Regions from separate parts of the Nocardia sp. NPDC050175 genome, predicted to be linked through region 3. Evidence: riboswitches for the same ligand, from Rfam matches in the RefSeq annotation. Region 3 holds a riboswitch; each other region holds the start of a gene.
The links. A riboswitch is a leader RNA that binds a small molecule or an ion and turns the genes downstream of it on or off. The one in region 3 is predicted to bind S-adenosylmethionine.

Region 1: linked by a shared signal. The riboswitch ahead of ACIBK2_RS30420 (amino acid ABC transporter permease) and the one ahead of ACIBK2_RS09865 (bifunctional o-acetylhomoserine/o-acetylserine sulfhydrylase) in region 3 are both predicted to bind S-adenosylmethionine.
Region 2: linked by a shared signal. The riboswitch ahead of ACIBK2_RS06780 (aminotransferase class V-fold PLP-dependent enzyme) and the one ahead of ACIBK2_RS09865 (bifunctional o-acetylhomoserine/o-acetylserine sulfhydrylase) in region 3 are both predicted to bind S-adenosylmethionine.

Annotation. Positions count from the first base shown of each region.
Region 1 covers NZ_JBITJI010000010.1:59,555-61,809, forward strand. Annotated here, with positions in the region: gene ACIBK2_RS30415 (hypothetical protein) at 1-102, opposite strand, end outside; SAM riboswitch class I at 524-618, shown strand; gene ACIBK2_RS30420 (amino acid ABC transporter permease) at 882-1,928, shown strand; gene ACIBK2_RS30425 (amino acid ABC transporter ATP-binding protein) at 1,925-2,255, shown strand, end outside.
Region 2 covers NZ_JBITJI010000002.1:267,903-270,157, reverse strand. Annotated here, with positions in the region: gene ACIBK2_RS06780 (aminotransferase class V-fold PLP-dependent enzyme) at 1-1,268, opposite strand, end outside; SAM riboswitch class IV at 1,316-1,429, opposite strand; gene ACIBK2_RS06775 (LysE family translocator) at 1,576-2,223, shown strand.
Region 3 covers NZ_JBITJI010000002.1:978,432-980,686, reverse strand. Annotated here, with positions in the region: gene ACIBK2_RS09870 (TetR/AcrR family transcriptional regulator) at 1-702, shown strand, start outside; SAM riboswitch class IV at 754-864, shown strand; gene ACIBK2_RS09865 (bifunctional o-acetylhomoserine/o-acetylserine sulfhydrylase) at 958-2,255, shown strand, end outside.

The sequences.
Region 1 (2,255 bases), on a different contig from region 3:
CGTTGCGGACGGTGTCGGCGCCGCGCCCGCGCTGGGGGCGGCGAGCGCCAGCGCGCAGGTGGCGGCAGCGGACAGCATGGTCAGACGGCGCGGTACGGCCATGGAGACCTCTTCTCATCGTCGACGCGAATCGAAGGCTGACGGTACTCCGGCAAACGCTGTGAACTGGCTGTATTGCCTGCGGCAAGCTCTCGGCGTGTCATCGGGCGTCGGCCGTGGCCCCCGGTTGACGGGTTTCACAGGACGAGTTCGTGGGGTCCGCACATCGAGGCTTGCGCTAAGCCGTATGCTGCTTCCCGGCGGAGCCGCCCGAGTACGTGAGCGCCCGCCCCATGAAGTCGACACCTGACAGGCCGCCTTCGATCAGGCTGAGCCAGCGCATGTCCGGCTATCCGAAATACCCGGCGAATCGAGCCGAGACAAGATCTACGCTCACGATGATCGCTTCCCTTGTCTAAGGGTTCCCCTGCTGGGCATGATAATTCGGCTCGACCCTGACATCATCCGGTGTCCGGATCGGCGACAACCATCCAGAGCGACCGAGAGACCTGGCTCGTCGACGTCGCAGCAACCCCCCGGCTCACCGGGTGCGGGTGCTTCCGCCGGGACCGATGGAGGAACCGAAGTGATCATCTCCGCTGTCCGAGGCGCCCGTTGGGGCCGCCGACATATCGACCAATGCAAGGTGACGACCGCGAGCTGTCGGGGCTGACCCGCAGCCAGTCTGTTGCACCCGTCGCTGGCCGGGTGATGTGACCGCGGCCCGAGGTGGCGCGGTCTCGTTCGTTCTTCCGAAGGACCCCGACCATGAGTGAGCGCAGCGAGCGAACACCAGGCACAGCTGCAGTCATGACGGAGCCGAGCGCCGACGAGGCGCAGTCATGACCGCGTCCACCGCACCCGATGCCGCCGCTGTCCCCAGCACTACCGACGGCGATCCGGTCGCTACCGAGACTCGCGCAACCACCGCGTTCGACCTGGTGCCGGACGGATCCGCCACCGGCTCAGGCGATTCCGCGCCGACTGTCGCCAAAACCTGGCACCCGTGGCGCTGGGTGATCAGCGCCGTCGCGCTCATCCTGCTCGCCCAGTTCATCCACGGCCTGGTCACCAATCCCGGTTGGGATTGGCCGACTTTCGCGAAGTACATCACCGCGAAGTCGGTGCTGGCCTCGCTGAAGGTGACCCTGGAACTCACCGCGTGGGGTACCGCGCTCGGCTTCCTGCTCGGCACCGCGCTGGCCATCGCGCGGCTCTCGAACAATCCGGTGCTCCGGGTCATCTCGTGGAGCTATATCTGGGCGTTCCGGTCGATTCCGCTCATCGTGCAGCTGCTGTTCTGGTTCAACATCGCCTACCTGTACAACACGCTGTCGATCGGAATCCCGTTCGGTCCTTCGTTTTTCACCTTCGAGGTGAACGGCGTGATCAGCGGATTCAGCGCGGCGGTGATCGGTCTCGCGCTGCATCAGGCGGCGTACTCGGCCGAGATCATCCGCGCGGGCATCATCTCCGTCGACGCCGGTCAGCTGGAAGCCGCTGCCGCGCTGGGTATTCCGAAGGTGCGCCAGTTCCGCTCCATCGTGGTCCCGCAGGCCATGCGCTCGATCCTGCCCAATGCGACCAACGAGGTGATCAGCCTGTTCAAGGGCACCTCGATCGTGTCGGTGATGGCGATCGCGGAGCTGTTCTACCAGGTCCAGGTGATCTACGGCCGCAACGGCCGGGTGGTGCCGCTGCTGCTGGTCGCGACCGCCTGGTACATCGTGCTCACCACCATTCTCTCGGTGGCGCAGTACTACATCGAGCGCCACTACGCCAAGGGCACCCAGCGCACGCCACCACCGTCACCGGCCCAGCGGGCCTGGCAGAAGCTGCGCGAGGTCGCCGAATCCGGTTCCACCGCACCGCGAGGAGCGACCCGATGACCACCGCACTCGCCGTCGAAGTCCGCGGCGTCCGTAAAGCCTATGGCGCGCACGAGGTGCTGCGCGGCGTCGACCTGACCGTGCGCTCCGGCGAGGTGGTCACGGTGATCGGCCCGTCCGGTTCCGGCAAGTCCACGCTGCTGCGGGTGGTCAACCACCTGGAGTCGCTGGACGCGGGCACCGTGCACATCGACGGTGAGCTCATCGGATATCGGCTGCGCCGCAACACCTTGCACGCGCTGCCCGACCGTGAGGTGCGTAAGCAGCGCTCCCGCATCGGGTTCGTCTTCCAGCAGTTCAACCTGTTCCCGCATCTGACCGTGCTCG
Region 2 (2,255 bases), 710 kb from region 3:
CGGGTTTCGGGGGTGGGGTTCCAGAGGCCCTGCGTGGTGGCGTAGTTCCAGGCCGGTCCGGCCTCGACCAGTGTGGCGATGGCCTGGATCAGGCGCTCTACGTCGGCGAGGGTGGTACCGAGGCCGATGCTGGCGCGGAGGGCGCCGTCGAGATCGAGGCGGGCGAGCAGGGGGTGGGCGCAGAAGCGGCCGTCGCGGACGCCGATGCCGTGTTCGGCGGACAGGTAGGCGGCGACATGGCCGGGGACGAAACCGTCCAAGGTAAAGGCGATGATGCCGACGGTGTCGGGGGCGTCGGTCCAGATGCGCAGCAGGTTGACGCCGGGGATGGCGGCGAGACCGTCGCGCAGTCGGTCGGCGAGCTGGTGTTCGTGCGCGGCGAGCGTGTCGGCGTCGATCTCGGAGAGTGCGTCGCAGGCGGCGGCGAGTGCGGCCGCGCCGAGCACGTTGGGTGAACCGCCCTCGTGCCGCTGCGGGGCGGGCGCCCATTCCGCGCCGGTAGTGGTGACCTCGCGGACCGCGCCGCCGCCGGCCAGGTACGGCTCGGCGTTGTCGAGCCAGTCGCGGCGGCCGACCAGCACGCCCGCACCGAACGGCGCGTACAGCTTGTGGCCGGAGAACGCGAGGTAGTCGATGCCGGTGTCGCGCAGGCTGATTCGCCGGTGCGGCGCGAGCTGGGCGGCGTCGACGAGGATGCGGGCGCCGCACTGGTGGGCGATGGTGGCCAGGCGCTCCAGCGGCAGCACCTCGCCGGTGACGTTGGAGGCGCCGGTGACCGCGAGCAGCGCGGCGGGCTTGCTACACAGCTCGGCGACCAGGCGCCCGATGGTCTCCTCGACGGTGGCCGCGGCCTGCACGACACGGCGGCCGTGCGTGGTCCACGGCAGGAAGTTGGCGTGATGCTCGATGTCGAGCACCACGGTGTCGCCGGGCACGCAGGCCGCGAGCAGGTTCAGCGAGTCGGTGGTGTTGCGGGTGAACACCACCACCTGATCGTCGGTCGCGTCGAGGAAGCGGGTCACCGAACCGCGGGCGGCCTCGTAGCACTCGGTGGAGATCCGCGAGGCGTAGCCCGCGCCGCGGTGCACGCTCGCATAGAACGGCAGCAGCTGCTGGATTCGGTCGGTGACCTGGGCCAATGCGGGTGCGCTCGCCGCGTAGTCGAAGTTGGCGTAGGTGGTCGCCCCGCCTTGGACGAGCGGCACCTGGAGGTCGTCACCGGAAACCCGGGCGAGGGGGGCACAGTTCTGGGTCGCCACAGCAGTCATCACGAAAATCCCGTCGGCTCTGGGACCCGCAATCAGGTGATTCGTCGAGTCCGCGCTTGCCGCACCCGGTCGGGTGTCAGCCCGGTCGTCACCCGGAGCACCCCGCCGCGGAGGAGGGTTGCCGACCAGCAAGCCGGGGCTGAACGCTGGTACTCATGACCTGATCCGAGATTGGCAGACATCCCCCGGCGCTGTCAACTGGTCCGCGCCGCCGCGTGTTCGCCCGGAAAACTCGCGCGCTGGTCACCGCCGGCGGGTGCGGTGGAAATCCATTGCTTCTCCGGCGACTTTGCGGTCACATCATGAGGTGTCACTTTCGCTGCTGTTCAGCTTCATCGGTCTGTGCGTGCTACTGGCGCTGACGCCGGGCCCGGATTCGTTTCTCGTGCTGCGGTTCTCGCTGGTAGACGCCCGACCGGGCATCGCGGCCGCGATCGGTTCGGCGCTGGGCGGGATCCTGTGGGCGGTGGTGGTCGCGGCCGGTGTCGCCACGCTGCTGGAGCAGTCGGCGACCGCGTATCGCGCGCTGAAGCTGATCGGCGGAATCTACTTGGTGTACTTGGGTATTCGCGCGCTGCTCGACCAGCGGCGGCAGCGCAGGGCGGGCCAGGAGGCCACCGACGCCGAGGGTCTCGCGCACGCGGGCGGCGGCACCCGCGCATCGGTTCGCTCGGCGTTCACCGCGGGCGTCGTCTCGTGCATGTTCAACCCGAAAGTCGGCCTGTTCTACCTCGCCGTGCTGCCCCAGTTCCTGACCGAGGTCACCTTCGCCAACACCCTCGCCCTCGGTGCCGTCGAATCGACCATTGCCGCGGTAGCGATGGTGCTCCTGGCCCTGGCCGCCTCGCGTGCGGTCGTACTGCTGCGCCGCCCGAAGCTCCGGGATCGGCTCGAACAGATCAGTGCCGCCATCCTGGCCACCCTCGGCGTCGGCACCGCCGCCTCCGCGGCCTGATCGATGCTGCGCGAAACGCCCTGAGCTGCAAG
Region 3 (2,255 bases):
CCGACGAGCGCGAGTGCCGCAGCGCACACCCCTGCGAGCGCCGCGCCGACCGCACATCCCGGCCTGCGCGAGCGCAAGAAGCAGCAGACCCGATTGCGGATCATCGAGGTCGGGCTGACCCTGTGCGACACACAGGGTTTCGACGCGACGACGGTCGAGCAGATCGCCAACGCCGCGGACATCTCGCCGCGCACGATCAACCGGTACTTCGACAGCAAAGAGGACATCGTCCTCGGGCCGGTGCAGGACTTCGGCCAGGCGGTGGCGGAGGCGCTGCGCCAACTTCCGGTCACCGACAACGAACTGGAATCGCTGCGCACGGCATTCCTGCGGGTGATCGACCGAGCCGTCAGCGAACCAGGCGGCGGGCCGATCTCGTTCCGGCAATTCCAGCAGATGCAGCGGATCGTGCGCAGCAGTCCCGCGGTCAGCGCGCGCAGCATCGAGCACGCCGACAACAAGAACATCGCGATCGCCGCGGTGGTCGCCGAGCGACTCGCCACCACGCCGTGCGCGCTCCCGGTGCGGCTGATCCTCGGCTCCTGGCAGCTCATCAACCACCTCGCCATGGAGTGCGGTGAGAGCATGTTCGACTACGACGATCTGCACGACGCCGCGACGGCAGGCCGGAAGTCGTTCTGCGCGGCCTTCGATGAGTTCGTTCGAGTCTGCGGCGGCGCGCGGACCAGCACTTCCGGCTGAGTTCGCGGATAGGTTTCAACCGTCGCGCGGCGTCCGGTTATGATGCCCTCAGGTCATGAGTGCCAGCGCGAAGCCCCGGCTTGCTGGACGGCAACCCTCCAGCAGCGGTGGGGTGCTCCGGGTGATGACCGGGCTCTCGAAGGTCGAGAGCAAGCGCGCTTTCAGGAGGTTCCCGAAATGTGTTGTTGTCCTTCGCCCAAATCCCGATAACCCCCGTAGTTCTGGCGAACAACCTTTTCCTTTGGAGCAAAGCTCATGAGTGATTCCACCGTGCCCGCGGCTGAGGTCGATCCCACCGCGCAGTGGTCCTTCGAGACCAAGCAGGTGCACGCGGGACAGGCACCGGACAGCACCACCGGTGCCCGGGCCCTGCCCATCTACCAGACCACCTCGTACGTCTTCCGCGACACCGATCACGCCGCCGCGCTGTTCGGGCTCGCCGAGCCGGGCAACATCTACACCCGGATCATGAACCCCACCCAGGACGTCGTCGAGCAGCGCGTCGCCGCGCTCGAAGGCGGTGTCGCCGCACTGCTGCTGGCCTCCGGCCAGGCCGCGGAGACGTTCGCGATCCTGAACCTGGCGTCCTCGGGCGACCACATCGTGTCCAGCCCGCACCTCTACGGCGGCACCTACAACCTCTTCCACTACTCGCTGCCCAAGCTCGGCATCGAGGTGTCCTTCGTCGACGATCCCGACGACCTGGACCAGTGGCGCGCCGCGATCCGGCCGAACACCAAGGCGTTCTACGGCGAGACCATCGCCAACCCGAGTAGCGCCATCTTCGACCTTCCCGGTATCTCCGCCATCGCGCACGAGGCCGGGCTGCCGCTGATCGTGGACAACACGGTGGCCACCCCGTATCTGATCCAGCCGCTGGCGCACGGTGCCGACATCGTCGTGCACTCGGCGACCAAATACCTCGGCGGGCACGGCTCGGCGGTGGCCGGCGTGATCGTCGACGGCGGCAACTTCGACTGGACGGTGACCGACGCGCAGGGACAGCCGCGCTTCCCCGGCTTCACCACCCCGGACCCCAGCTACCACGGCGCGGTGTTCGCCGATCTCGGCGCGCCCGCCTTCGCGCTCAAGGCGCGCGTGCAGCTGCTGCGCGACTTGGGCTCGGCCATCTCGCCGTTCAACGCGTTCCTGATCAGCCAGGGCATCGAGACGCTGAGCCTGCGGGTCGAGCGGCATGTCGCCAACGCCAAGGCGGTGGCCGAATTCCTGACCGAGCAGCCGGACGTCACGAAGGTCATCTACGCGGGCCTGCCGGACTCGCCGTGGTACGAGCGCGCGCAGCAGCTGGCGCCGAAGGGGCCCGGCGCGATCGTCTCCTTCGAGCTGCGCGGTGGTGTCGATGCGGGCAAGAAGTTCGTGGACGGATTAGCCCTGCACAGCCATGTGGCTAACATCGGAGATGTGCGCTCTCTCGTGATTCACCCCGCGTCGACCACACATTCGCAGCTGACGCCCGACGAGCAACTGCTCGCAGGCGTCACTCCGGGCCTGGTCCGCTTGGCGGTGGGGATCGAGGGAATCGAGGACATCCT